Regions from separate parts of the Desulfitobacterium chlororespirans DSM 11544 genome, predicted to be linked through region 1. Evidence: riboswitches for the same ligand, from Rfam matches in the RefSeq annotation. Region 1 holds a riboswitch; each other region holds the start of a gene.

Region 1 (7,672 bases):
CTAGCCGTTCCATGATGCTCACTTCCCCTCATCCTTTTTCTCATTCAGGTGTTCCCAGTCCGCTGACCTGGCGGCAGCTTTGCCCATCAGCCCCATCAGCTTGCGAATACCGTGGAACCCATAATGGGATTCGTCATTGAACATATTCACAAAATACCTGGCCTTCAGCAAAAAAGCGCAGTCATAGCCAATTGCCATGCATTCCTTGTCCAGGCCATAACCGGCAACGGCTTTGACACCCTCCCGGTTGATAACGTTGACCTGAGGGTGATGATCGGCCAGCCATTGCCGCTCCTCAGCATCCTCCCGGGGAGAATGGGGGGCAAAGACCGCCTTCACTTGAAAGCCGTAGCCCAGAAGAGCCTTGGCCAAGGCAAAGGGCCGCATAGAGGCGGAAGAATCCACAACAATCGGAATATCCCCCACCATTTCTCTGGCGACTATGATGTCCAGCAGGGTCTGCCGGATCTCCCCGCCAAAATCCGGGCAGGGCTTGCCCAACAGGTCGGCGAGATCTTGATAATGCTGCAAAACTTCCTTTATATCATAGGAAACCGGGTTGTCATAATAAGGAATGCCCAGCTTTGCCGCCATGTTCTGAGCGGCAACCTGACCCATCGGCATCAGGACCAGGTTTAACCGGCTGGAGGCCATCTTCTGATAGTCCGCAAAGGTCTCACAGGTGAAAAGCTCCCGTATCGTGTCAATCCCCCACTCCTTCAGGACAGTAAACAACTCGCTCTCCGGGTCGAGGGAAACATAATTGCCGATGAAATTGAGGCTATTTTCCTTTTGCTCCGTATACTCCAGCAGCCCATACATCTGGTTATGCTTGCGCATGCCCTGGGATATTTTTTCATCAGCCACCACGGGATTGATATGGCAAACTGTGAAATAAAGCCCGGGAAAACGGCTTTTCAGCTCCCGCAAAAGAGCTTTTTCATCAGTACCCAGAAAATCGTCGATACAGTTGAAGTACAGCACAAAGGCCTTGGGCACCGGCTCCAGCACTTCCAGGAGCTCCTCCACCGCATCGCCGATATTCTCCACATATTGTCCGGAAACCGCATCCTCTTCCCCAATATATAGAAAGGAGAGAAACTCCTTTTCCCCGTTTTGCAAAGCGCGGATAGCGTTGCGGCGGCCGCAGGCCGTGGGGCAGATATGGAGACTGTGGCTTTCCGGGATGCGCAGAATCGTTTTTGACCTGCTCCGGTTGGGAATATAATAAAGAAGATTATTTTGAACCCTTTTACTCATGTCCGCACACCTCAAGGAAGCGCCGGGCCAGAGTGCGGTAGCCTTGGGCAATCTCCGTTTCCGGAAAAATCTCCATAACCGTCTTGCCCTGCTCTTCCCCCTTCTGGATCTCGGCCGCCCGGGGAATAACGGCAATAAGCTCGCCCTGGGTTTCCGCCGCCAGCTGCTGCACCAACTCCAGCTCCTTGTCCACATTGCGCCGGTTCAGGATCAGCCCTCCGTAACGGGCATAGTCCCGGCTGCGGAAATTGGCCAAAGCTGCGGCGATATTGGAAGCTGCATACATAGACATCATCTCTCCCGAGGTAACGATAAAGACCACATCCGTATATTCGCCCCGCAGAGGCATGGCGAAGCCGCCGCAGACCACATCCCCCAACACATCGTAAAGCACGATATCCGGCTGGTAGACTTCATAAGCTTTCATTTCCGCCAAGGTATCAAAAGCGGTGATAATTCCCCGTCCCGCACAGCCGATGCCGGGCATGGGACCGCCTGCTTCCACACAAAGTACCCCGTTATAGCCCTCCTGTACAAAGTCGCTCACCTGCAGGTCATCCCGTCTGCTGCGCACCAGCTCCAATACGGTGGGAATGGCCCGGCCCCCGGTCAGCATCCGCGTGGAATCCGCCTTGGGATCGCAGCCGATCTGCATCACTTTATAGCCCATCTCGCTCAAGGCCACCGCCAAATTGGAGGTGGTGGTGGATTTGCCAATCCCTCCCTTACCGTAAATAGCTGCTCTAATCATGGTTTATGCACTCCTTACCCGGTGGGATTGTCCTGCCCAGTTTGACTGCGCTGCCTGAGCGTCTTTTCGCCGCAAAGCAGCCGTACTGTAGCTGGTTCCCCCTTTTTTAGCAAACGGTCCTCAGCTTCCTCCATCAAAATCCCCGTGGCATTGACAAAACAGTCCACTGTGTCTCCCATCCGGATAGGAACAATCTCATACTCCTCTCCGGTCCAACTGAGACCTACATGAGCATGACGGCCGGAGCGGATTCCACTTTGGTAATCCTCATACAGCCGGGCTTTGATCTCCGGCCGCTCATAACACGGACAACCCAGAAAGCGTTCCATAATCGCGGGCAGGTACTGCTCAGCCTGAGTCAGAGCCGCATGAGGAGGCGCGGGAATTCCCACGACACATTTTCCCTGAATTTCTCCCAGCAGCATGGCTTTCCCACCAGGGTTGAATCCCATGCCCTGGACCAGCACTCTGCCCAGCTTTTCAACAGCCTGGACAGTATAATCTCCATACCGGGCTCCGCTGCGGCCCAAGCCCCCGATCAGGATCAGCACATCACAACGGGAGATAACCTGCAGAATAGCCTGGCAGATCAGATCTTCCCCATCCCCTGCCACCGGTTCTGTCCAGGCCTCCCCGCCGCATTCCCGAAGGATCCCTGCCAAGAGAATGCTGTCCGACTCCACCACCTGTCCGGGGCCGGGCCGGCGGCCGGGTGCCACCAGGTCGTCCCCCACCGGAATGATGGCGGCTTTGGGCTTTTTCCATACGGTTACCGTTTCCACTCCGGCAAAACGCAGGATCGAGAGATTCGCCGGGTTCAGGCGGTAATTGGCCGGAACAAGCCGCTCACCCTCCCGGATGCTACTGCCTGCCCGCTTGATTCCCTGCCCCGGTGCGGGCAACGCCTTGATTTCCACTCTTCCATCTGTCCAATGCTTTACCTGTTCCAAAGGGATCACTGTATCAAAAGGCGGTTCGATCACCGCACCCATCGCCCGGAGACAAAATTCATGTTCAGCCAGCACCCGGCTGCCGCTCTCAAGCAGCTTTTTAGCCTGTTCCCAGTTCACCATAATTCCGTCATGCTGAGCGGTATCTGCCGAAGGCACCGAAAAGGCTGCATAGGTCGGTTCCGAAGTCACCCGGCCCAAGGCTTCATTCAGTGGTACGAATTCCTTGGCCAGTTCAAATTTGGCCTGGTCGAAAAGGATCGCCAAGGCCTCATCCCGGGAGAACGGATCATTCTGCTGCCGATGACAGCGTGTGGCACAACCGATACAGGATGAGGAGGGGCAGCTGATGTGATCATGCTGATTGTTTGCCATGGTGTTTCTCCTTATAAAAACAATACCAACAGAAAAAGCGGCCTGCCTTTCCAAAGCAAAACCGCCCGATGATGAAAACAGCAAAAGCCAGCACCCGATCTGTCAATCCTGTATTTTCTGCTTCCTTTTCATCAGTGAAGGCCAGCTGGTTTCCTGACTGACCCCGTGAGCGGTTTGCTCAGGCTCCTCCGTCATGAGATAGTCTTTTAGACAAAGGAGCTCGGAAAACTATTCAATTTCATTGTTTGTTCATGAACATAACATAACATAAATCAACACAAAAATAAATATCCTGATTTTATTTTACATTAAATTAGGTTATATCCAGTTATGAAATTAGGTTATATGGAGTTATGTTTTCACACAAAAAAAGAAGTGCCTGATCTCAAAGCACTTCCATCTCGGTAAAGGTCAGCCCTGTCAGCTCGTGTCTTTTATAGACTTCAACAAATCGTTCAGAGCAATACACAGTAACTCCGTAGCCCTTGGCCCTGAACAGATCCACTCCCTTGAGGGATTCTTCTCTTAAATAAAGGTAATCCCGCGCTTCAATCCGCTCCTTGCTCTCGGCACTATAGGTTTCATAGCCGCATTCCGGACAACGATTGAGCAGAATAACATTTGATTTTTTATAAAATTCGGCGCTGACAGCGACATGAAGCTTGTAATAGGCCGGCGGCTCTTTGGATATCTTATGGACTCTGATGCCCTGGCGCCTGAGCTCCGTTAGCTGCAGATCCGATAAATCACGGATGGATAGTACATGGGCTTTCTCTAAGCTGTACCCCGTAATCTTTTCTCTTTCCAGGACGTCCTTGGCCTTCCCGGAGATATGATTGATATAAAACCAGAGAAAATCAGGATAATTATCGTTAGATAAAGCAATAGGTGTATCGGTTCCCAAATCATGCATTGTGCTTTTTTTCCATTCTCTTTGGCATAGGGGACAATGGATTTCTTTTCTTGGCCATTCGGTTACACTTACCCCATAGGCGTAGGGCTCTTTTTCTCCTTCATCAATTTCCAAACAATAATAGCGCATCCCATCACCTTCCAATATATACTCTACTTTCCAACATATACTCCGATAATAAAAAAAAGAGCCGGTGTATTCGGCTCTGGCAGACATCATGTAATAAGGTAAAGATGAGCGATCATCCTACCCTTAAATTCACCACACTTATTCTCCCCCGAAAACTTGTGTTTCTGGAATGGGGCAGGTATCCTGACTTGAACTCATCCTCATCCCTTACCTTCCCGGTTTTCACCAGTGGATCCTCTAAGGGGCTCGTCCTTCTTACAGTAGCGGGGCTGTCCCGGCTTCGCACCGGAGTTCCCTATTAATGCATTTAAGCAACCCTATTCCGCCTGATATTCAGTTTTTCCTTATAATCAACATTATATCAAGTACCACTGTAAGTCAACAGAATATTTTGCCTACAACAAAGAGCATCACTCAAAATGAGCAATGCCCTTGAGGCTATCTAATGCAGTTGCAAAATCGGATTCATATCCTATTTTAGCCCCCCATTCCACTATAACCTTTCATCTGAAATTCCCAAACGTTTGGGAATTTCGAATGTCATTAACCCATCAACCGACTTTAATCGCCCTCTCATGGCAGTTATTTTGACACATTTTACAAGCTATACAGGCGGATTCATTGCTGACATAGGCTCTCGAATTACCCTTGACTTTGATCTTTAATTTTCCAATCATATTAAGCTGATTATAATCTGCCTGCTTAACTTCTTGTAATTCCAATACTTTAGCCGGACATTTACTGACACATAATCCGCAGCCATCACACCGATTCAGATTGATGTTTACACTCATAAATCAACACTCCTAAATTAAATTTTATGGATTAAACCGGTAACCGGTTCCCCAGATGGTCTCTATATATTCCGGGTTAGCCGGGTCTCTTTCGATTTTCTTCCTGATCTTTTGAATATGAACCGGGACGGTTGCCAGATCCCCGTAGGACTCCGCGCCCCAAAGCAGATCAAAGATGCGCTCCTTGCTGAAAAGTATATTCGGGTTGGAAGCAAAGAAGAGCAGGAGTTCATATTCCTTGGCGGTGAATTGAACTTCTTTGCCATTGACATAGACTTTATGGGAAGCGGTATTGATTTCCAGTCCACGGTGATTGATCACTTCTGAGCTTTGGTGTTTACCTGTCAGACGTTCGTATCGTTTCAAATGGGATCTGATGCGGGCCATCAGTTCCGCGGGGCTGAAAGGTTTCGTCAAATAATCGTCGGCACCGTAATCCAGTCCCCTGATTTTATCAATATCTTCACTGCGGGCCGACAGGACTATAATGGGAATCTCCAACTTCTTGCGGACTTCTTTAATGATCTCAAAACCATCCAACTGGGGCAGCATTAAATCGACGATCAGAATATCATAAGTCCCGGAGACAGCTTTCTTCAGCCCTGTTGCTCCATCCAAGACGATATCCACTTTATAGCCGTTAAGCTGCAGATAATCTCGTTCCAGTTCGGCAATATTGACATCATCTTCAATGATCAGAATATTTTTCATTACCATAGGCCCTCCCATCCTATTGTTACGATTGAGCTATATTATTTCGAGCAGAACGATGTGTATTAAGATGATTTAATAATAGGCAGCTTTATGGTAAAGCAGGAGCCGGCCTCACCTGTACTGGCAACTGAGATTGTGCCCCTCTGAGCTTCAATCAGCTCCTTAGCTATGGCCAAACCCAGCCCTGTACTTACGAAATCTTTGGAGCGCTCCGTGTCAATCCGGTAAAAGCGGTTAAAAATATGGGGCAGCTGCTCTTCCGAAATCCCCGGACCATTGTCGGCAATGTCGATACAGATATCATCTTTCTGAGCATATAACTCCATTGTCACCTTTAAATCCTGCTCCGGCCCATATTTCATGGCATTATCGATGATATTGCGGATCCCTTGATACACCCGCTTCCCATCAATATTGACCGTATAATCCCGATCCGTTCTTTTCTGATAGGAAAATTTGAATTGTCTTTCTTCAAACTCAAACTTTAACTCGGTAGCTAAATCGTCCAGGTAGGCGCCTATACTCAGGACTTCATAATTCATCTCCACTTTGTCCATATCCAGCTTGGAAAACAAAAACAGATCATCAATCAGCTTATTCATATACGCAGTATTGCTGTAAATCGTCTCCAGGTAACGCTTTATTTTCTCCGGTTCGCTGACGCACCCCTCAAGAATTACTTCCAGATAGCCCTGGATCGAGGTAATCGGCGTTTTTAGATCATGGGAGATGTTGGCCACCAGAGTCTTTCGGTTTTTCTCATACTCCTGATTGCTTCTTTCGCTTGCCTGCAGTTTGGAAGCCATTTCATTAAAGGCGTAAATCAGCTGCGTGAATTCATTTTCGACTTCCGGCTCAATTGACACTTGATAATTTCCTTTGGCGATTTCGTCAAAACCCTGCTTTAATTGTTCCATCGGTTTAAAGACCCGCTTCTCCAGGCGCCGGAAAAAACCGAGCTGGAGTATTTCTCGGGTAATGAGGATCAAGGCAAAAAATACAGCAATGGCTTTGAGCCCGATCCATTGAAAGAGCAGGTATAAAAGAAGCAAATTCAAAACGACGCCGACCGGGCGCAGAAACTTTATGGACCTGCGCAATTTCTGAGATTCCCCGTGCTGCCTGCCTTTATGAAACTCCTCATGATACAATTTATGAAACTTTTTATCTGGTCTCAATCCATCACCCTCTACCTAAAATAACCCTTAACATCAATCCACCAATTTACTTGTTTTAATTTTACTTCATTATTTTAAATATCTTATAAACCAATTATAAAAACTTTATAAAAATCAAGAGGAATTTTATTTTTTGTTCCTGCCTGCAAAAAAGCTGACTGCCACAATTTTCGCGGCAGCCAGCTTTTGCTTTTTCCTTTACTATGTCCCTAAACCCGGTCCAATACCCTCTATCGCTCGTAGAGTCATAGGCATAAAACAGGCAGGTCTTCTGACTCTGCAACATTTGACCTGTAGCCAAGCAGAAATGAAGAACAGGCTTTCCCCTTACCTTCTGTTCGGATTACCCGGAAACCACCCTTTTTTCACCCGTTTTTCCTGCTCAAAAATTTCATGGATGCTCCAAAGACAGGAAAAGCCTATAACACTGATGATTGCGGATAACATATAGTTAGCAATGAACAGAGAAGCGCCTATCAAAGCTATCCCAGCAACTAAGAATAATGGCCAGATCCTTTTTCCGAAATAGTACTCGCCTTTGATGACAATGGGATGAAACACGCCGATGATGATAAAAGCCATTGCCCCGATGATCGCACCTTGAAAAC
Region 2 (7,672 bases), on a different contig from region 1:
TTTCAAACACAGGTGTTCCTCCTCGTCAATTCGTGGAATTTCGCATATAAAACCCTATTATTATCCATTGTATACCACATTTTGCTTGGAGTCTATCCTTATCGAACGGTTCCGTGACCATCCACCACAGCTTTCACGAGTATCTCCACCTCCAGCTCGGGAAACATTTCCTCCCAATCAGCCTTGTGTTGATTCCAGTAGTCCGGATACTTCCGATACGCCGTTAATCCAAAACCAAGAATATCAGAGTTCAGCTCTTTTTGGGCCTTGTCCACGATGCTTTGAACTTCCCTGATCACAGCTTGGCTTAAAATCCCCTCTAACTCCTTGAAATCTTCCTTAGTGATGGTTTCCTTATTATCAGTGCGCTCCCCCAGGTTACAGGTAACATCAATATCAATCACAAAGCTCAGCTTTTCACCTTCCAGAACCGGTTTCACTCTGCTTTTTGTTCGTATAATCTCGAAGGATAACTTTCCCCCAAGGCCGGAGGAACCTTCAACCTGATCAGGGCTTTCAGCCCCTTCCTTAGTATAGGCTGTAATGATTCCCCCATTGACATCATTGTGAACCCAAAGATATCCCCGTGCTTCCTCCGCATCCAGCCAGTCGATCAGCTTGTCTTCCTTAAAAGCTCCTCCCCCGCTCAGCTGGAAGGTGGGTTTTCCCTTTTCTTCATAGAATTTTATCTTCCCTAAGACAGGCTCGATTCCTTCTGAGTAAACCATATTGGCAAAGTCCAGAATATTTCTCGGTATGCTTTTGGAAGCGGATTCATAATCGTCAATCAAAAGCATCACATGCATCGCCGAAATCAGGGACTCTTCGGAAGGAGCTCTGACTATTTCTTCCGCCTTCCCTTCTGTTAACAGAACCCAGGTAAATAAACGGATTTCCGGATCACGTTCCAAAAAATCCAGGATGGGTTTAACCCCGGCTCTGGCCAAATCCTCCCCAATCACGATCACTTGATTATGAGGATAAAAAAGCCGGTCCCCTGATTTCGTCATGAGATTCCGCACCGCATCAAAAAAAGTCTCGCCTTCGCTGGTCAGGATCCGCGTGGGGGTTTTACCCTCCTGACCCTTGGTTATATAAGCCTGGGGATTAATGATTTGAACTGTGAGTTGAATCTTCCCCCGCTCGTTAAGATCCAGCCCCATAGCACTGACGACCCCCAGCTCATTCAACTCCCGGTGGCTCCAACACCCCGGTAATAAAAGCAAACTGAATAACAATACCAGGATCGCCCATCTTTTCCTATAGCCAATGCTCATTTTCATTTAACTTCCTTTAACTTTTCTCAGGCTCTTCTTCAGATCCTTTGTACTTTGCCGCCGATAAGGGCTGAGTAAAGAGGGGCGGGACAGCATAGCCCACAGGGGGAAGCGGATCATGCCATCTTTCAAATCCCCGATATTCGTCGGGACAATGGGGGAAAGATAGGGAATGCCAAAGGAACGCAGGGACAGTAATTGAATGACAAGGGCTAACAGGGCCATCAACCAGCCGAACATGCCCAGAAAAGAGGTGGCCACCAGAAAATATAAACGCAGCAAGGACACCGGTCCAGTCAAAGGCGGAACCAGAAAGCCCGAAATAGCTGTGAGGGCAACCACAATCACCATAACCTGGCTGATTAAACCGGCCTGGACCGCCGCCTCGCCGACAACTAAAGCTCCTACGATGCTTACAGCCTGACCCACCGTATGGGGCATGCGTATACCTGCTTCCCGAAGAATCTCATAGACCACCCCCATCCCCAAAGCTTCGACGATCACCGGAAAGGGTATTCCTTCGCGGCCCGCACTCATACTCATTAAGAGGCTGGTGGGAACCATCTCCTGATGAAAGGACTGGATAGCCACATAAAAAGCCGGCAGTGTGGTGGAGAGGTAAAAGGCCAGGTAGCGAATGAGCCGGACCAGGGAAGCATAATAAGGCCGGGAATAGTAATCTTCAGGATTCTGAAAGGCTTCCACAAACAGGCAGGGCACCGTGATCACGAAAGGGGTCCCATCCACCAAAATTCCTACCCTGCCTTCCAGCAGCTTTGCCGCCAATTTATCGGGTTTTTCAGTCGTTCCCACTGTAGGGAAAATGGATTGGGGGGCATCCTCAATCAGTTGTTCGATATAACCGCTCTCCAGGATCCCGTCAATATCAATGGATTGAAGGCGCCTTTTTACTTCACTTACAATCTTCGGGTTGGCTATTCCTTCGATGTAAGTCACATAGACCGTGGTATGGGTTCTTTGCCCCAGGCTCATGGGTTCCAGGCGTAAGTTCTGGTCCTTGATTTTACGCCGGAGCAAAGAGGCATTCACCTCAATTCTTTCGACAAAGCCTTCCCGGGGGCCCCGGACGGTGGCCTCGGTTTCCGATTGTTGGACATTGCGGGTCTCGGCACCAAAGGTCCCCAGCAGCAGGGCCTCCTCTATTTCCTCCAAAAAAAGAGCCGTCCGGCCGGATAGTATCCCCTGCACCACTTCAGCAAAGTTCTGCACACTATCGATTGCGCTATTGTATAAGACATCTCTGCGTAAGATCTCCAGTGACAGAATTGGCTCAGAGCCTTGAAATTCCATGAGGGGTCTAATGATCGACGCACTTATGTATTGCCGATCCACCAAACCATCAAGATAGACCAAAAAACCTTTGTTCGTCTTCCCAAATCGTAGTTCACGGAACAAAAGATCCACAGAGTTTTTGAAGCTATTAGCTAAACGCCTTCGATTCTCTTCAAGATTGGGGGATATGTTGGATTCGTTCTTATTGCTCATTTGAAGACCTCTTCTTTACAACCTTGAATTTTTGTTTTAAGACGTAAACGATAAAAAGGAGAAAGACTCCACATATTTCGACAATTAGGCCATAGACTCCCAGGATGTTTTTCAGAAATACAGCTTTATCAATGGTGGTAGGATTAATAAAGACAGCAAAAACAAATACAATCACGGCAATGCTGATCCCTAAAAACAGACGGGATTTTTTGGAAAAAATATGTTTTAAGCCTTCCACACCGGCATAGTGAAACAAAGCCAAAATCAAAAAAGATCCCGCCGTCCAGGAGACAATTTGAAACGCTTCCATTCTTTGAATAAAATTTCCTACATCAACAAAGCGGGCAAGAATATAGACGGAATACAATTGCCTGGACCCCACTTCTACACTCAGAACCATAATGGCAAAGAACATGGAGATGGTGATGGTCAGGATACCCAGGCCAACTCCCATGAGTTTTATCTTGTACATGTCTTTAGGATTATTATGGTATGCCATTAAAACGCCCATAATAATGCAGATCCCGAACCAAGCCGAAGGAAGCATGGCCCCCCTTAGAACCTCCTCTAGGCTGTGCTGGAACATGGGCCTCAAATTATCAAACTCCATATTCCCAATATTAAACAGCATGATAAAGAGAAAGGAGCCAAGAACAAACGGAGCGATAATCTCAGAAAGCCTCATAATCACTTCCAGCCCGGCACTGCAGGCGTAGGTACTCACCAATAAAAGCACGATGGCAAAGACATAGCGCGGAGTTTCCGGCATCACCATCGAGGCAAAGAATTCGATAAGAATTTGCGTAAGGGTGATGGCTACACTAATACAATAAAGGCTGAAAATTCCAATCATTACCTTACCTAATGTTCTGCCGAGGATTTTCTTACTGTATTGAAAAATTGTCTGATTGGTATAAGCCCTGCCCATTTTATATAAGAAAAAGCCCAGCATTGTTTCTATAACCATAGCCACCAGAATAGCCAGCCAAAAATCCTGCCCCAAATCTCTTATGATTAGATTGGGCATGCCTAAAGACAGCGAAACAATCACGAAATAAGTACAAAAGGATTGACGGCTTGAGATTTTTACATTCATGGATTTCACACTTTCATCATTACGGATAAGTTAGTATTAGGATGAACGCTCAGCCTTATACATTTTCCGAGGAGATGGGGGCTTGGGTCGTGTAGCTTTATCCCACATCCGCGCAGCTTATGGAGCGACCGGTGTAAAACAAAATCCTGGAGACTCCACCTTCGGATCTTTTCAGAAAACAAAAAAAGCCGGCCCCATAAGCCGGCTATCCAAAACTATGACTGAGCGGCCAACCCTTCCCTGGCCACCAAAAAATCCACAAACTGACGGGCCGTTCTCCCCGAACGGGCATTATGATTCATCACCCAGCGCAGAGCCTGCTGTCTTAAATCCTCTTTGGGAATTGCCAGCCCATCCTGAGCCGCTAACTCCTCGACAATCTTCAGATATCCTTCCTGATCCGGTGTAGGGAAGGTGACCGTAATGCCGAAACGGTCGGATAAGGACAATTTTTCCTCCATATTATCCCGCCGGTGGACTTCCTCAACCTGACGTTCGCCGAAGGTTTCTCTGACCAGATGGCGCCGGTTGGAGGTGGCATAGATCAGTACATTTTGGGGCTTCCCTTCCAGCCCTCCCTCCAGCAGGGTCTTCAGATTCTTATAATCACTTTCCGTGTCTTCAAAAGAAAGGTCGTCAATAAACAGGATGAACTTCAAAGGCTGCCTGGCCAGGAGCCGAATAATCTTCGGGTAGTCATGCAAGTCTGTTTTCGATAATTCGACCAGGCGCAGTCCTTGCTCACCATATTCCTGCACTAAAGCTTTCACCAAGGAAGATTTCCCGGTCCCACGATTGCCATAGAGAATCACATTATTGGCCGGAAGGCCTTTCAGAAAAAATTCAGTATTCTGGAGGATGATTCCCTGTTCCCGTTCCTGATTAATCAACTTGCTTATGCGCATCGGCTCAGGGTGTACCCCTTCAAGCCTTTCCATACGGCTCCGCCATTTGAGAGCCATGCACCGGCCAAACAATCCGGTACCCATGGTTTGATAATAAGCAAGCAGCGCCTCCACCATTTCCTCTTCTGTTCCCTGAAGCAGACTCTGCTTCAACCTTTTCTGAGCGGTGAGGAGATACAGCTCAGCCTGATTTCCTTCTTTTGCATAAGTTTCTTTTTCCCTATCCATATCCGGAAGACTTAGCCAGCCAGGCCAGCTTTCCGGGCGCAATGGCTCCTCCAGCCAGAGGCCCGGCTCTTCCGTCTCCTGCTCTGCACACCGTGCCTTAACAGCATCCTTAATATCTTCCGCCTTCAGCTCGGCAAGCTCCCGCAAATACAGCAGTTCCCGACCAGCCAGCCGGCAAAGCCCGGCCGGGACCCGGTCCTTTCCCTGTTGAGCTGTTTGCCTGGCCAGCTCATTGTCGTCTTGAAGCATACGCTCCCAAAGATAATCAGGCCAATGAACCTGGGTCGCTAAAGAACAGAAATAATGATAGTCTTTATAAATTGCCATCAGATCAAATTCCTTGCTCCCTATCCTCTGGAACAGGTTTTGGAAAGAAGCCGTCACCGGGTCCCCTATGATGCCGCGAAAAACAACCATTCCGTCCAAAAGAAGGGCTAACCGGGTAATTTTCGTCCTATTCACATCATGCACATCCTTATTTTCTTCTCGTGTCCTAGTACAACCCCTATCTTAAATCCTTTAATTCCTTAAGTAAAGGGTTGACAAAATCTTCTTCTTTGCTATTCTATAATTAATTAAAAAAATCCATTCTTTGGTGCCCCTCAAGGGGAGAATAGGGAAACCGGTGCGATTCCGGTGCGGACCCACCACTGTGTAGGATGAGCCTAAACCATAACCACCGGCCAGACCGGGAAGGGGTAAAAAGCGTTTGAATCCAAGCCAGGAGACCTGCCAGGAATGAAGAAAGCCTTTCCATGGGTGCTATGGAAAGCAGCGGCGACGAAGGCAAAGTCCCGACCACTTATGAAGTGGCGGGACTTTATTTTTTTATCAAAGGAGAGGAATACAGATGAGTAAAACCGAATTAGAACAGGACAAGCTAGTGGATGACTTCTTGAGACAGGAAAATTTAAGTGACGCTTCCCTGGAGGAATGTGAAACCGCCTTAAACCATCTTATCCAGGGAATACACGGCCTTGACGAACAGGTCATGTCCGCTGTGCAAACCCGTTTAGATTCCTTAACCAAACCCCAAGGCAGTTTAGGAGTCTTGGAAGCCCTCGCCAAACAACTGGGCGGGATTCAAGGTCAGCCTTGGCCGGAAGTACAAAAGAAAGCCATTCTGGTCATGGCAGGAGATCATGGCGTGGTGGCGGAAGGTGTCAGTGCCTTCCCCCAGGAAGTAACCCCGCAGATGTTCTATAATTTCCTGGGCGGCGGGGCGGGGATCAATGTCCTGGCCCGTCATGCCGGCGCCGAGGTGATCTGCACCGATGTGGGCATGGCTTTCCCCCTGGATCCGCCGGAGCTTATGGCTCACCGCATCATGAACGGAACCCATAACATGGCCCAGGGGCCGGCCATGAGCCGTAAAGAAGCTCTGCTTTCCCTGCTGACCGGCGCTAAAATCGCCCGCCAGGCTATTGATTCCGGAGTGAATGTTCTGGCCACGGGGGAAGTGGGAATTGGCAATACCACCCCCAGTACAGCCATTATTTCTCTCTTGACAGGCTTGCCGCCTCAGGAAGTTACCGGACGGGGCACCGGTCTGGATGATGCGGGACTCATCCGCAAGCAGGACGTCATCGCCCGCTCTATCGCCATCAATCAGCCCGACCCCAAGGATGGAGTAGATATCCTCAGCAAAATAGGGGGCCTGGAGATCGGTGCCCTGGCCGGGGCAATTCTTGCCGCAGCCTACTCCCGCGTACCCATCCTTTTAGACGGAGTCATCTCCACTGCCGCCGCTCTCATTGCTGTCCGTATCTGCCCCACGGCCCGCTTCTTCCTGATTCCCTCTCATTCTTCTGTGGAGATCGGCCACAGAGCCGCCCTGGAACAACTGGATCTCAAACCCATCATGCACCTGGATTTCCGGTTAGGAGAGGGAACAGGAGCCGCTATCGCTTTCCATCTTCTGGACGCCTCCATCCGCATTCTCAACGAGATGGCTACTTTTGAATCCGCAGGAGTCAGCGGCAAAAATTAAGCAATCACCGGAGGTAATTATGTCAGATTTTGTGCTCATAACCGGCGGAGCCCGCAGTGGCAAGAGCCGCTTTGCCGAGCTTCTGGCCGCTCATCCCGGCCTGCCTGTTACCTACATCGCCACAGCCCAGGTCTATGATGAAGAAATGGCTTTGCGTGTCAGAAAACATCAGGACCAGCGCCCCGCCCACTGGGGCTTGGTGGAAGAACCCCTTGCCCTCCCCGACCTGTTGGAAGGCCATGCTCAGGATAAAGGGGTCCTTTTAGTGGATTGTGTAACCCTGTGGCTGACCAATCTTCTCCTTGCCCGCTATCCGGCAGAAGATAATCTGACTGAGCAGGAGTATACCCAGGCCCTCCATAGGTTAGAGCAGGAGATTCTCGAACAGGTCCGCATTGTCGCCCGTATAGCCCAGGATATCGGCCCTCAGGTGATTATGGTCACCAATGAGGTGGGAGACGGTATCGTCCCGGATAATCCCCTTTCCAGGTTCTATCGGGATCTGGCCGGCAGGGCCAACCAGATCCTGGGGCAGAGCGCCCGCCATGTCTATTCCGTGGTCGCCGGCTATCCGACGGAGATCAAAGCTGCCGGTCAGGCCTTGCTGGATTCCTTGCGGCGAGAGGATGCCTAGCATGCGCAAATTATGGATCGCCCTGACCTTTCTGAC
Region 3 (7,672 bases), on a different contig from region 1:
AGAATGCGGCAAGAAGAAAGAAAACCAGTTCCTGGTCGGGTTTGCCGCTGAGACGGAAAAGCTTTATGAGTACGCTCAAGCCAAGATGCAGCGCAAAAATGTCGATATGCTGGTAGCAAATGACGTAACCCAACCCGGAGCGGGATTTGGCAGCCCTACGAATATCGTGAGCCTGCTTTTCCCGGATGGGAAAAAAATCGATCTGCCCCAAATGAACAAATTAGACGTAGCTCGGCGGCTGGTTCAGGAGATTGCTGAGCGCCTTAGTGAAAAGGAGTGACTTCATTGGCAAAAAAACTGTTTACCTCCGAATCGGTCACGGAAGGACATCCCGATAAAATCTGCGACCAGATTTCCGATGCCATCTTAGATGCTATCTTCGCTAAAGACCCCAATGCCCGGGTCGCTTGTGAGACCTCGGTGACCACCGGCCTGGTGTTAGTCAGCGGTGAAATTACGACTAATTGTTATGTGGATATTCCCAGCACAGTAAGACAAACCATCCGTGAAATCGGCTATACCCGGGCCAAATATGGCTTCGATGCCGATACCTGTGCCGTTCTCACCTCCATTGGAGAGCAGTCTGCCGACATTGCTTTGGGAGTGGATAGAGCTCTGGAAGCTAAAAATGGCGAGATGAGTGAGGAAGAAATCGAAGCCATTGGCGCCGGCGACCAAGGGATGATGTTTGGTTACGCCACCAACGAAACAGAAAGCTATATGCCTCTTGCCATTGATCTGGCCCATCGCCTGGCCCGCCGCCTCAGTGAAGTCCGCAAGTCGGATATCCTGGATTACCTCCGCCCGGACGGCAAGACTCAGGTGACGGTAGAGTATGAGGATAATCGCCCTGTCCGTATCGATACCATCGTGATCTCCACCCAGCACCATCCGGAAGCAACCCAGGAGCGGATTCGCCGGGATCTCCTGGAACATGTGGTATTTCCCGTGGTCCCATCGGAATTGCTGGATGAGAGCACCCGTTATTTTATTAACCCCACAGGCCGTTTTGTCATCGGCGGTCCCCAAGGGGATGCCGGTTTAACCGGCCGCAAGATTATTGTCGATACTTATGGCGGGATGGCCCGCCATGGCGGCGGAGCCTTCTCCGGCAAAGACCCCACAAAGGTCGACCGTTCTGCCGCTTATGCCGCCCGTTATGTAGCCAAAAACGTGGTGGCCGCCGGCTTAGCCGAGCGCTGCGAAATTCAGTTGGCTTATGCCATCGGGGTAGCCCAGCCTGTATCCGTCCTGGTGGAGACCTTCGGAACCGCCAAAATTGACGAGGAAAAAATCGGAGAACTGGTCAAAACTAATTTTGACCTCCGTCCGGCAGGGATCATTAAGACTCTGAATCTGCGCCGCCCCATCTACCGCCAAACGGCTGCTTATGGGCACTTTGGCCGCACTGATCTGGATCTGCCTTGGGAAAAGACCGATAAAGCGGCTGCCCTGCGGGAGCAGGCAGGCCTATAAATTATAAATTTCAGAAGCAGATAAGGCCGGAGGATTGTTCCTATTGAAACAATCCTCCGGCCTTGATTAGTTTAGAGAATAAAACAAACGCCTTACTTTTGCCATAGGGACGAATTTTGACTTGACATTATCTTAGTTTTGGCTAAACTGAATTTAGTAGGTTTTAACAATTTAAGGATTTCAGGTGCCCTTCGCCAAGAAGGGAGAATAGGGAACCGGGTGCAATTCCCGGACGGACCCGCCACTGTAAAGAGGAGTCTCAGCGCTGAATGCCACTGGGTAACTGGGAAGGCAGCAAGGAGACAATGACTCGAAGTCAGGAGACCTGCCTGGATCCGGGGACACATGAAGTTTGGTAAAGTTCATGGTCATTTTGCTTTGTCTGAAAGGAGAAGCGAGGTGGCTATGGACTTTTTATTTTACAGAAAATTATTAGAGAGGAGAGTTGAAGGCCTTGGGATATCAGGGAAGAGATGTTGAGGTGGTTGCCCTGAATGATGCTCAATATCTTGTCGCAGCTTGCGATTCCTGCGGTGCTATTGGTGAGAAAGAGCTGGATGCAGTCAAAGTTCCCTGGTGGGTAACCGGCAGGATGACGGCCCGGGTAGCTTTATTGGAAGTGCTGGCGGTGGGAGCGGTTCCCCAGATGATCAGCATTGCCATTGCCAATGAGCCCCTGCCCGCAGGCGAAGAAATAATGAAGGGGGTGAGAGAAGAGCTGAAGGCTATGAATCTGCTCTCCCTGCCTACGGCCGTCAGCACGGAAAAGAATATGCCCACCAAGCAAACCGGCTTAGGCATCACGGTCATAGGGCTTTGCGATCAGGATAAACTTCGCGTTGGCAGAGCCAAGCCGGGCCACAGCCTGTTTTGCCTGGGGCTCCCCAAAGTGGGAACTGAGGCGGCTGACCCGGAAGATCCGGACATTCTGCAAGGGATACATCTTGTTCAATTGCTTAGTATCCCTGGAGTGTATGACATTATTCCGGTAGGCTCCCAAGGGATAAGGGGTGAAGCCGAAGCCCTTGCCCAAGCTGTCGGTGCTCGATTTAGAGAAGATACCCAATGTGAACTTTATATCAATAAATCGGCAGGACCTTCAACTTGTCTCATTTTTACGGCCGCTGAGGATATTGAATTAGGGGATTTCGGCAAGCTACCCATCCATAAAATCGGCAGGCTGGAGGAGGATGGAGGTGGAGGCCTCCCAACAGAAAATGAAGATTAAAATCCAAGAGGAAGGTTAGCGGCAAGATTCAAGTTAAATGAAAAGAAAAAAATGAAATGAAGGAGAGAATAACAATGATTGAACCTGCAAAGAAAACAACGATTCCCAAATCAGCTCAGAATATCCGACGGATTGCCATCATGGCGGTCTTTCTTGCCTTGAGTGCGGTAGGTGCCTTGATTAAAATTCCCAGCCCGCTGGGGACCGTGGCCCTGGATTCTGCTCCGGGTTTTTTCAGCGCTTTGGCTTTTGGCAGCATAGAAGGCTGTATTGTTATTGCCATAGGTCATCTGCTTACCTCGGCAGTGGTCGGTTTTCCCCTGGGAATTCCTATGCATTTGGTCATCGCCATCGAAATGGCTGTCTTTGCCTTGATTTATCGCCTGGTCAATAAGAAAATCGGTTTGATTCCTGCCGTGATTATTACCTCCCTCCTCAATGGTGTGGTAGCGGCCTTTTCCGTATTCCCCATCGGTGGTATGGGTGCAGTCTTAGGGTTAATGCCCTTTTTGTTATTAGGGTCGGTCTTAAATGTTGCCGTATCGGCCTTAGCCTATAAAGCGCTTAAAGGAAGCCGGTTGATTTAGTACTCTGTGACACCTAAATCCTTACCTTTCCGGCGGTTAAATTTCCGTAGGACTGCGTTGTCGTCAATCGCCATACGACCGGTATTGCTCATTCCTCCGCCTTGTCCTACGAAAATTTTCCTCGCCGGGCAAGGCAAGTTTTAAATGTCACAGAGTACTAGAGGGGTGTTAGGGTGGAGACAGTGATTGAATTAAGAAATGTTTCTTATCGTTATCCAAGAGCTGAAGAGGAGAGTTTAAAACAAGTCAGCCTGGCAGTGGCCAAAGGAAAATTCATTGCTTTGATGGGTCCCACGGGAGCAGGTAAAACAACCTTAAGTTTGTGTCTGAATGGTTTGATTCCCCAGTTTCTGCAAGGAGAGCTGCAGGGAGAGGTCAGGATTGGGGGGAAAGACACACGTGAGGTCCGGGTGCAGGACCTGGCTAAGCAAGTAGGACTTGTACTTCAGGATGCAGAAAGTCAGATCATCGGGCGAACCGTGGGGGAGGATGTGGCTTTTGGCCCTCGTAATTTCGGTGTACCCCTGCAGGAAATTCAGCAAAGAGTTGCCCAGGCCTTGGCCAAGGTTCGGTTGAATGGCTATGATCAGCGCTCTACAGCAGAGCTGTCCGGCGGGGAAAAACAACGGCTGGTGATCGCCGGGGTGCTGGCCCTGGAACCGGAACTATTGGTCATGGATGAACCGGCTTCTGAACTGGATCCGGAAGGACGGTTCCAGGTCTATCGCACCTTGGATGATCTCTGTTGTGAAAGAGAGCGGACGATTCTGGTCGTTGAACATTCCAGTGAAGAAATCCTGCATAGAGCCCACGAAGTTATCGTCCTTAAGCACGGGAAAATTGCCTGGCAAGGGGCACCGGAAAAGCTTTTTCGCAATATCCCTCTATTGCAGGAATTCGGGATCAAGCCTTTGCCAGTCAGCTTATTAGGCTGGAGTTTTTGGCAAAGAGGATGGATTGAAGGCCAGGACATTCCTTTAGATGTTGCCGAGGCCGAATCCCTGATCCGCAATTTGATAGGGCGGTCCAGCCTACAAAACAGAGTGGTCCCGCTGATTGAACCGCCGGCAAGAGGCAAAGTCCATCAAGAAAAGGAAACAGAGAAGAGCCCACTGAATATGGAAGCAGGGAAAAGCCCGCTGAATTCAGCGTTGATCCAAATTAAGCAGCTTGTGCACCGATTTGAATCGGGACAAACAGGCGTACAGGGAATTGATCTGAACATTGAAAAGGGAGAATTTGTGGCTTTGGCAGGCGCCAACGGAGCCGGAAAAACCACTTTAGCCAAACACATCAATGGCTTGCTTAGGCCCACCGAGGGGGAAGTTATCGTCAAGGGCCTGAATATTAAAGATGTTGACACGGCCCAGTTGGCCAAAACTGTCGGCTATGTGTTCCAGAACCCTGATCACCAGATCTTTTCCGTCTCAGTAGAGAAGGAGTTGGAGTTTGGCCTGAAGAACGCCGGCTTTACCAGGACGGAGATTGCAGAGAGGATCACCCAGGCCTTGGCCTTAACCGGGCTGGAAAACTATCGTCAGGTTCATCCCTACACTCTAAGCAAAGGGGAACGGCAGTTCATCGCCGTGGCTTCCGTTTTAGCCCTTACCCCGGAAATTCTCGTCATTGATGAACCGACGACAGGTCTCGATTGGGTGGGGGTGGAGAAAATTATGAAGCTGCTTCAGCAGCTCCATAGAGAGGGGACCACCATTCTGATGATCAGTCATGATATGGACAGTGTTGCCGACTATGCCGAACGGGTGATCATTTTGCGGGAGGGTCAGGTGATGATCGATGCCCCTCCCTGGGAGGCTTTTGCTGATGAGTCCATGCTCCGGCAGGCGGCAGTCCTTCCTCCCCAATTATGCGTTTTAAATCAAAGACTGCAGGATTTGGGCTATTCGGCCCAATCGGCTGAGGAATTCAGGCAGGCATTGTTTCAGATCATTGAGGAGGGGGAAAGGAAACCTTGTTTATAGACTACTTGCCAGGGGACTCTCTGCTGCACCGTCTCCATATCCGTACCAAAATATGTGGTTTTCTAGTGGCTGTTATCTGGTGTTTTTTGTTTCAAAATCCTCTCTACAATTTAAGTTGTTTACTCGGCATCCTAATATTAGCACTGCAAAGCAAAATCCCTGTGCAGAAAGTCTGGCAGATGATCCGGCCTTTAATGCCCATCTGTCTCTTTCTGCTTCTTTTTACCGGCATAACTTACCCTCAGGAAAGATTTCAGAGCGAAATAAGTCAGGTCATTCTTTTCTCCGCAGCCAATGAGGGGCGGCTTGCCTTGTCCGTGGGAGGCTTTTTAACGGGGATTAATTACATCTGCCGCCTGCTTATTATGGTATGGGGGTCCTCCCTGCTAACCTTAACGACCCCCCTGGATGAGTTCATGCTGTTTTTGAATCGGCTTAGGGTGCCGGCGGAAATAACCTTTATGATCACGACAGCCTTGCGCTTTATCCCCACACTGGATAAAAAAAGATTGCTTATTATCGAAGCGCAAAGGGCCCGGGGTGTCAGGATCAATGAGCAAAGCAGTATAGGGCGGCTCAAAACCTATCTTGCGATTATGGTCCCCTTATTTGTAAATGCTATTTTGATTGCCGAGGACTTAGCAAAAGGTATGCTGAACCGCGGTTACGGATATAGCTCCTTGATAACCCCAAGCCATGAACACCCTTCGACGGCAATGGATTACTGGATTCTAGGGGCTCTTTTGCTATGCTTAGGCAGCGGGTTGTATTTGCGGGTCGGGTTAAACTTAGGGGTGTTATGAATCCTCATGAGTATAGACAGCTTGCTAAGGATAGTGAGTGCCAGGGTAAGCCGCAAGCCCTAAGTAAAAATAAGCGCAAAAATAGTAGAAATTGATTGAATATTTGATATTGACAAATAGTTCTGGCGTGTTAATATAAAAACATAGAACATCTTTTATTTTACCCCAAGCTGTATATACAGGTATATGTAGCTTTCCGGTTATTAAAAACATTAAGGGAGTGAAAAGGATGCTGGATTTAAATGCATTGACACAGGCCATTGGGGATCTGGACGAAGGACAAGTAGTAAGCTTATTGGAGGAATTTGTTGCCTCCAAGCCCAGTATGGCGGAGGCCAACCAAGTGGTTGCGGCTTGTCAAAAAGGGATGAGCATCGTCGGAGACTTTTATGAAAAAAAGGAGTACTATGTTGGTGACCTTATTTTCGCCGGTGAACTTTTAAGCCAGGCATTTGATCTTTTGAAACCCGTGATTGGCGGAGACAGCAACAGCAAGGCGGGCAGCATCGTTGTGGGCACGGTCCAGGGGGATATGCACGATATTGGCAAAAACATCTTTGCCAGTATGGTGGAGGCGGCAGGTTTTGTCGTCCATGATCTGGGCATCGATGTGGAGCCTGGGGTTTTTGTGGACAAGGTAAAAGAGGTGAAAGCAGAAATATTGGGGATGAGCGGAGTTCTTACCCTGGCCATTGATTCCATGAAAGCAACGGTTGACGCTTTGGAAGCGGCGGGCCTGCGGGATCAAGTGAAGGTCATCATCGGCGGCAACCCTGTCACCGAGGAGGCCTGCAAACAGATCGGAGCCGATATGTTTACAACCAATGCCGCCGAGGGCGTAAAAATTTGTCAGAGGTGGGTGGAACAACATGTCTGATAAGATGGCTGAAAGAACACAGTTATTCACGGATCTGATTGACGGGAAAATCCCCAAGCGGGTTCCGATTATGTCAATGTTTACCCATGAATTTGCTATTCAATATGCCGGTATGGATTTAAAAAAGGTCCAATGGGATACGACGGATTTAGAGGCCAGCTTCGAGAAAGTGTGCGAAGATTTTTATTCAGATCTCCTGCCTGTCTCAGCGTTCAGAATGCCGTCTTTCTATAAGATATTGGGTTCGCGGAACTTTGTCATGGGGTCCAATGGGTTTCTGCAGCATCCGGAGGTCGAAGGGCTCAAAGTAGAGGAGTATGATGATTTTATTGCCTCCCCCTATAATTGTATCGTCGAAAAAGTGCTGCCCAATTTATATTCCGAGCTTAACGCCGACCCTGTCACCCGCTCTATCGTCATGGCTAAGGCCTTCAAAGCTTATACAGACGAAAACAACAACTTGTTCAGGATCTATGGGAATCTAATCGGCAAATACGGTTACGGTACCGTATCCCTCTTCGCTGCCTTCTGCGAAGCACCCTTTGATATTTTGACCGACCAGTTAAGAGGATTCAAAAATATTTCCATGGATGTCAGACGGATTCCTGATAAAGTGGAAGCTGCTGTCAATGCGGTCACTCCTTTAATGATCAAAATGGGAACCCAGCCTTTCCCGAACAAATACAATGCCACCTTTATTCCTTTGCACATGGCTCCCT
Region 4 (5,393 bases), on a different contig from region 1:
CTGGGAGAGCGCCTGCCTTACAAGCAGGATGTCGGCAGTTCGATCCTGTCATCGCCCACCAAAATCCGGCCCCGTGGTGTAGTGGTTAACATGCCTGCCTGTCACGCAGGAGATCGTCGGTTCAAGTCCGATCGGGGTCGCCATTTTAACTTTATAGCGCAACACATTGTGGGTAGATGGCCGAGTGGTTAAAGGCGGCAGACTGTAAATCTGTTCCGAAAGGTACGGTGGTTCGAATCCATCTCTACCCACCACTAAACATCGCGGAGTGGAGCAGCGGTAGCTCGTCGGGCTCATAACCCGAAGGTCGTCGGTTCAAATCCGGCCTCCGCAACCAAGCTTTAAATCAGCAGCAGTTGATTTAAATAGAAAGCATAGGGATGTCGCCAAGCGGTAAGGCACCAGACTTTGACTCTGGCATTCGTAGGTTCGAATCCTGCCATCCCTGCCATTTATGAGCCATTAGCTCAGTCGGTAGAGCACCTGACTTTTAATCAGGGTGTCCCGCGTTCGAGTCGCGGATGGCTCACCATTTTCTTTAGAGCATGTCAGGGACATGCGGGTGTAACTCAGTGGTAGAGTGTCACCTTGCCAAGGTGAAAGTCGCGAGTTCGAATCTCGTCACCCGCTCCAAGTAATGCGCTCGTAGCTCAGCTGGATAGAGCGTCTGACTACGAATCAGAAGGCCAGGGGTTCGAATCCCTTCGAGCGCACCATTTAAATCAGAAGAAATCCTCGATGCCGTTATAGCTCAGTTGGTAGAGCGCATCCTTGGTAAGGATGAGGTCACCGGTTCAAATCCGGTTAACGGCTCCATAAAACAATGCGGGAGTGGCGGAACTGGCAGACGCGCACGTTTGAGGGGCGTGTGGGTAACACCGTATGGGTTCAAGTCCCATCTTCCGCACCAAAAAGTAGGATTACGGAGAAGTACTCAAGTGGCTGAAGAGGACGGTTTGCTAAACCGTTAGAGTGGGTAACTGCTGCGAGGGTTCGAATCCCTCCTTCTCCGCCAGTATAAATCAATATTCCTCGATAGCTCAATGGTGGAGCAACCGGCTGTTAACCGGTAGGTTGCAGGTTCGAGTCCTGCTCGGGGAGCCATGGCAGGGTAGCCAAGTGGTCTAAGGCAAGTGGTTCATACCCGCTCATTCGAGAGTTCAAATCTCTCCCCTGCTACCACACCTGCGGGTGTAGCTCAATGGTAGAGCACTAGCCTTCCAAGCTAGCTACGTGGGTTCGATTCCCATCACCCGCTCCATAGACAGGTTAAACCGTACTGATCTCAGTACGGTTTTTTGCTGCTTATTTGCTTATTTTCATGTTTAGCGCCGGGACCGGGCTTCAACCAGTACGCATTCATGAGCAATCAGCTGCATTTGGTTTGCGCGCCCCTTCAGCAAGGCTTCATTGCTTTCGGCGCCAGGCTGCATCCAGACTCTTTTGATACCTAATTGGGCACATTGGTCAATAATTTGTTCCGATATCTGAGGAGGGACGATGAGGCTGACCACGTCGGGGCGAACAGGCAAGGCGCTTAAAGAGGGGAAACAAGGCTCTCCTTCCAGCTCAGAGAGCTTAGGATTAATGGGATACACCGTATAGCCGCATTGTTTGAGTTTATGGTAGACCTTTGTGCCAAATTTGGTCGGATCTTTAGAGACCCCGACTACTGCCCAGATCTCCTGCTCTAAGAATTCTTGAATATCGTTTTGCATATTTTTTCCTCCTTGGATTAATTTCTATATCCTATATTACTTGCAAGTAAACAAATTATATCAAATTTTTTTAGGAAAGCCAGAAGGGGAAGTTAGTTAAAGCTGACTCACAAGTAATTAATAGAAAATATGATAAAAGCCCAAAAAACTATTGACCTTAAAATAAGGTTATGATATCGTCGACTATAGTAAGAAAAATCAAATAATGTCTCAAGTGTCTTCTAAGATGTACAGTCTTAGAGGAAGGATAGGGAATCGGGTGAGAGTCCCGAACGGAACCGCCGCTGTATGCGTTGAGGCTGCGCTCGTCGATGAAAATCGGTCACTGGGAAACTGGGAAGGCTGAGCGAAGCCGCAGGAGGAAACTCCATAAGCGTAAGTCAGAAGACCTGCTTGGAATTGCTCTGTTTATCGATTGGTGGATGTCAGAGCTCTTATTTCCTATTCTGTAGAAAAACGGTTGCTACAACAAAAGTTGCAGTAACCGTTTTTATATTTTTTAAAGTAACTTTTGGGTGTCGGAGGGAGTTTTCCAGATGAATCAAGCGCGATTTCATAAGGATAAATTGGTGAGCGCAATAAAATGATAGGGGATGGAAGAGTGAAACAGAAGCACCGGGATATCCACCGGCAGGGCGAAGAAGAAGCACACGAACACCACCGTGGCTTCCGGCATGAGCATGGCGGGTGGCTTTCTATCGATTATTTGGCTTATTCCTCTAAGATCAGGCACTGGAATCCCACTTTCAAGGTCATTCTTGCTTTATTGACGATCCTTCTGTGCATTGCACTTAACAATGTGTATGTTTCTGTCGTTGTAATTCTCTCAATGGCTTATTTGGTCATTGAGGTCGGAGGACTTGCCTTCCATGATTATCTGTCGGTACTGACCATTCCCTTGACGTTTATTCTAATCAGCATCCTTGCCGTTGTGGTTGATTTTTCAGGCCAACCATCGGGCGAATATAACTTGTATCTTGGCTTCACTTATCTCTATACCACGACGGATATGCTTAAAAACGGCGTCTTCCTGATGCTGAAGATTATCGCATCAATTAGCGGACTCCAACTGATGATCTTGACGACTCCCTCTTCCGAAATTATAGCTGTGATGAAAAAGACCCATTTGCCTAAGGACTTTATCGCTCTGATGAATATGATTTACCGGTACATCTTCATTTTACTGGAGGTGTTCGCAAAGATGAAAAACGCCGCAGAATCACGACTGGGCTATCGCGATTTAAAGACATCCTATTTTACGTTCAGCAGCGTCGCCAGCAACATGTTCGTCCTGTCACTGAAAAAAGCGAACGCTTATTATGATGCGATGGAGGCCAGATGCTACGACGGGGAATTGATGTTTCTGGAGGAAGATAAGAAAATCGAAATCAGGTTGATCGTTTCGGGGGCGATTTACATCCTGTGTTTATTGCTGCTCTGGTACCTGACAAGATAAGCGGAGGCGTTTTATGAAGAACAGAATTCTGAAGGTGGAGAATCTCCACTATGTCTATGGAAACGGAAAGCCCGCGTTGGACGGTGTCAACGTGGAAATCTTTGCAGGAGAAAAAATTGCTGTACTGGGTGCCAACGGGTCGGGAAAATCAACATTCTTTCTCAACTTAAACGGTGTTTACACCCCTGCTCTTGGAGAAATTATCTATCGGGAACTGCCCGTCAATAAAAAAACTCTGAACGAGCTGCGTAAAAACATCGGCATCGTCTTTCAAGACGCAGACAATCAGATCATCGCCTCCACAGTCCGGGCGGAGGTTGGCTTCGGCCCGATGAATTTAAGGCTTCCGAAAGAAGAGGTCATTGAACGTGTGCAAGAGGCTCTGGCCTATATGAACCTCTCGGGCTTCGAGGATCGACCGCCCCACTATTTGAGCGGTGGTGAAAAGAAGCGCGTAAGCATTGCCGATATTGTGGCGATGAAATCAGAGGTAATGATTTTCGACGAACCGACCGCATCACTGGACCCTTTGAACGCCATGATGCTGGAAGAAGTGCTGTTAAAGCTGAGCGCTGAAGGTAAGACTATGTTGATTTCCACCCATGACGTGGATTTTACTTACAGATGGGCTGAACGTGTTCTTGTCTTCTGCGGTGGGAAAATCATTGCTGATGGGACGCCCCTGGAAATATTCTGTAATTTGGAGATTTTAAAACAGGCAAATTTGAAACAGCCAGCCATGCTGGAGGTCTATAAACTGCTTGTCGATAAAAAGATTCTGCCGGACACGCAGGCTTATCCGAAAAACGCCCAGGAACTAAAAGCAATCTTGGAGAACCATGATATGGTTTTAAGCAATTTAGCTTAAAAATACATACAAGGAGGAAAGAATATGAAAAGAAACCAAAAATTTATTCTCAGTCTCTCTATTCTCGTTTCCCTCTTATTTGGGATCACGCCGTCAGCCCAGGCGATGCACATTATGGAGGGCTATTTACCGCCAACATACGCTATTCTTTGGGGCGTTATAGCCCTACCGTTCTTAGTGGCGGGTTGGTTTTCCATTAGGAAAACATTAAAAGAGAACCGTAGATCGATCACCATCCTTGCCATAGCAGGGGCATTCATTTTTGTAATTTCATCTTTAAAAATTCCCTCGGTCACCGGTAGCTGTTCACATATGACTGGAACAGGGCTGGGCGCGATTTTATTCGGGCCAAGCGCTGTCGCCATCTTGGGCATCATCGTGCTGATTTTCCAGGCTATTCTACTCGCTCATGGCGGCCTTACAACACTTGGTGCCAACACGTTTTCCATGGGTATCGCCGGTCCATTCGTCGCCTTCGGTATCTACAAACTGTGTCAGGCGCTGAAGATCAATAAATACGTGGGAATTTTTCTCGCGGCGTCTATCGGCGACTTATTCACTTACTGCGTCACAAGCATTCAGTTGGCCTTGGCATTTCCATCCGCACAGGGCGGTGTTGCAGCCTCCGCCATTAAATTCCTAACCGTTTTTGCCCCCACCCAGGTACCCCTGGCTATTGTTGAAGGCATTTTAACCGTTCTGATCATTATGGGTCTTGAAACATACGCAAAATCTGAATTGACTGCCCTTGGCTTTTTAAAAGGAGGCTTAAAATATGAAAAGTAAAAAACCTACAGTTATCATTTTATTGCTGATTGTTTTTTTAATTGCCATTGTGCCGCTATTTGTCCTTCAGGGCGCAGAGTTTGGAGGATCTGACACTGCGGGCAGCGAGATGGTCGACGAGATTACAGGCGGCGAATATGAACCCTGGTTTACACCTCCGATGGAAAGCTGGATTGGCGGAGAGCTGCCAGGCGAAATCGAAAGTTTGTTATTCTGTGTTCAGACGGGGATCGGTGTCGGCATAATCACTTTCATAATGGGTAGATTTGTCGAAAGGAAAAAGTACGAACAAAATCATACAGCTCAATAAAGTATGTGTCGGAAATAGTTCAAAGACGGGTTTGCCATGGTCGAGATTCCCATGACCATCTCAGGAGCCTGAGCGACATTCAAGAATTGGCGATATGTTAAAGTGCTGTATAAAAAAACTTGACGGTTTAATATTTTTTGCTATAATTAATACTGTTCTAAGCGGAAGTGGCTCAGTGGTAGAGCATTGGCTTCCCAAGCCGAGGGCCGCGGGTTCGAATCCCGTCTTCCGCTCCAATGAAAGTAAGACGCTGCA

Evidence for each region. A riboswitch is a leader RNA that binds a small molecule or an ion and turns the genes downstream of it on or off. The one in region 1 is predicted to bind cobalamin.
Region 2: another riboswitch for cobalamin. It lies ahead of cobT (nicotinate-nucleotide--dimethylbenzimidazole phosphoribosyltransferase); the one in region 1 lies ahead of BUA14_RS25860 (double-CXXCG motif protein).
Region 3: another riboswitch for cobalamin. It lies ahead of BUA14_RS11980 (AIR synthase related protein); the one in region 1 lies ahead of BUA14_RS25860 (double-CXXCG motif protein).
Region 4: another riboswitch for cobalamin. It lies ahead of cbiQ (cobalt ECF transporter T component CbiQ); the one in region 1 lies ahead of BUA14_RS25860 (double-CXXCG motif protein).

What each region holds. Positions count from the first base shown of each region.
Region 1 covers NZ_FRDN01000023.1:610-8,281, reverse strand. Annotated here, with positions in the region: gene BUA14_RS25880 (nitrogenase component 1) at 1-13, opposite strand, end outside; gene BUA14_RS25875 (nitrogenase component 1) at 19-1,260, opposite strand; gene BUA14_RS25870 (nucleotide-binding protein) at 1,253-2,011, opposite strand; gene BUA14_RS25865 (molybdopterin molybdotransferase MoeA) at 2,026-3,336, opposite strand; molybdenum cofactor riboswitch at 3,442-3,574, opposite strand; gene BUA14_RS25860 (double-CXXCG motif protein) at 3,722-4,378, opposite strand; cobalamin riboswitch at 4,535-4,713, opposite strand; gene BUA14_RS25855 (4Fe-4S dicluster domain-containing protein) at 4,930-5,172, opposite strand; gene BUA14_RS25850 (response regulator transcription factor) at 5,197-5,883, opposite strand; gene BUA14_RS25845 (sensor histidine kinase) at 5,949-7,064, opposite strand; gene BUA14_RS25835 (DUF4491 family protein) at 7,392-7,672, opposite strand, start outside.
Region 2 covers NZ_FRDN01000015.1:44,383-52,054, reverse strand. Annotated here, with positions in the region: gene BUA14_RS21620 (ParM/StbA family protein) at 1-10, opposite strand, end outside; gene BUA14_RS21615 (Ger(x)C family spore germination protein) at 99-1,277, opposite strand; gene BUA14_RS21610 (spore germination protein) at 1,284-2,783, opposite strand; gene BUA14_RS21605 (GerAB/ArcD/ProY family transporter) at 2,773-3,879, opposite strand; gene BUA14_RS21600 (ATP-binding protein) at 4,095-5,474, opposite strand; cobalamin riboswitch at 5,588-5,763, shown strand; gene cobT (nicotinate-nucleotide--dimethylbenzimidazole phosphoribosyltransferase) at 5,863-7,002, shown strand; gene cobU (bifunctional adenosylcobinamide kinase/adenosylcobinamide-phosphate guanylyltransferase) at 7,022-7,636, shown strand; gene cobS (adenosylcobinamide-GDP ribazoletransferase) at 7,629-7,672, shown strand, end outside.
Region 3 covers NZ_FRDN01000007.1:242,128-249,799, reverse strand. Annotated here, with positions in the region: gene coaBC (bifunctional phosphopantothenoylcysteine decarboxylase/phosphopantothenate--cysteine ligase CoaBC) at 1-280, shown strand, start outside; gene metK (methionine adenosyltransferase) at 286-1,476, shown strand; cobalamin riboswitch at 1,642-1,823, shown strand; gene BUA14_RS11980 (AIR synthase related protein) at 1,931-2,704, shown strand; gene BUA14_RS11975 (ECF transporter S component) at 2,779-3,291, shown strand; gene BUA14_RS11970 (ABC transporter ATP-binding protein) at 3,465-5,273, shown strand; gene BUA14_RS11965 (energy-coupling factor transporter transmembrane component T family protein) at 5,264-6,076, shown strand; gene BUA14_RS11960 (cobalamin B12-binding domain-containing protein) at 6,306-6,953, shown strand; gene BUA14_RS11955 (uroporphyrinogen decarboxylase family protein) at 6,946-7,672, shown strand, end outside.
Region 4 covers NZ_FRDN01000021.1:76,199-81,591, reverse strand. Annotated here, with positions in the region: tRNA gene BUA14_RS25480 (tRNA-Val) at 1-61, shown strand, start outside; tRNA gene BUA14_RS25475 (tRNA-Asp) at 68-143, shown strand; tRNA gene BUA14_RS25470 (tRNA-Tyr) at 171-254, shown strand; tRNA gene BUA14_RS25465 (tRNA-Met) at 263-337, shown strand; tRNA gene BUA14_RS25460 (tRNA-Gln) at 377-451, shown strand; tRNA gene BUA14_RS25455 (tRNA-Lys) at 457-532, shown strand; tRNA gene BUA14_RS25450 (tRNA-Gly) at 559-633, shown strand; tRNA gene BUA14_RS25445 (tRNA-Arg) at 640-716, shown strand; tRNA gene BUA14_RS25440 (tRNA-Thr) at 741-816, shown strand; tRNA gene BUA14_RS25435 (tRNA-Leu) at 826-910, shown strand; tRNA gene BUA14_RS25430 (tRNA-Ser) at 925-1,015, shown strand; tRNA gene BUA14_RS25425 (tRNA-Asn) at 1,030-1,104, shown strand; tRNA gene BUA14_RS25420 (tRNA-Ile) at 1,106-1,182, shown strand; tRNA gene BUA14_RS25415 (tRNA-Gly) at 1,188-1,261, shown strand; gene BUA14_RS25410 (CoA-binding protein) at 1,326-1,718, opposite strand; cobalamin riboswitch at 1,914-2,129, shown strand; gene cbiQ (cobalt ECF transporter T component CbiQ) at 2,320-3,174, shown strand; gene BUA14_RS25400 (energy-coupling factor ABC transporter ATP-binding protein) at 3,188-4,042, shown strand; gene BUA14_RS25395 (energy-coupling factor ABC transporter permease) at 4,067-4,828, shown strand; gene BUA14_RS25390 (energy-coupling factor ABC transporter substrate-binding protein) at 4,818-5,138, shown strand; tRNA gene BUA14_RS25385 (tRNA-Gly) at 5,300-5,374, shown strand.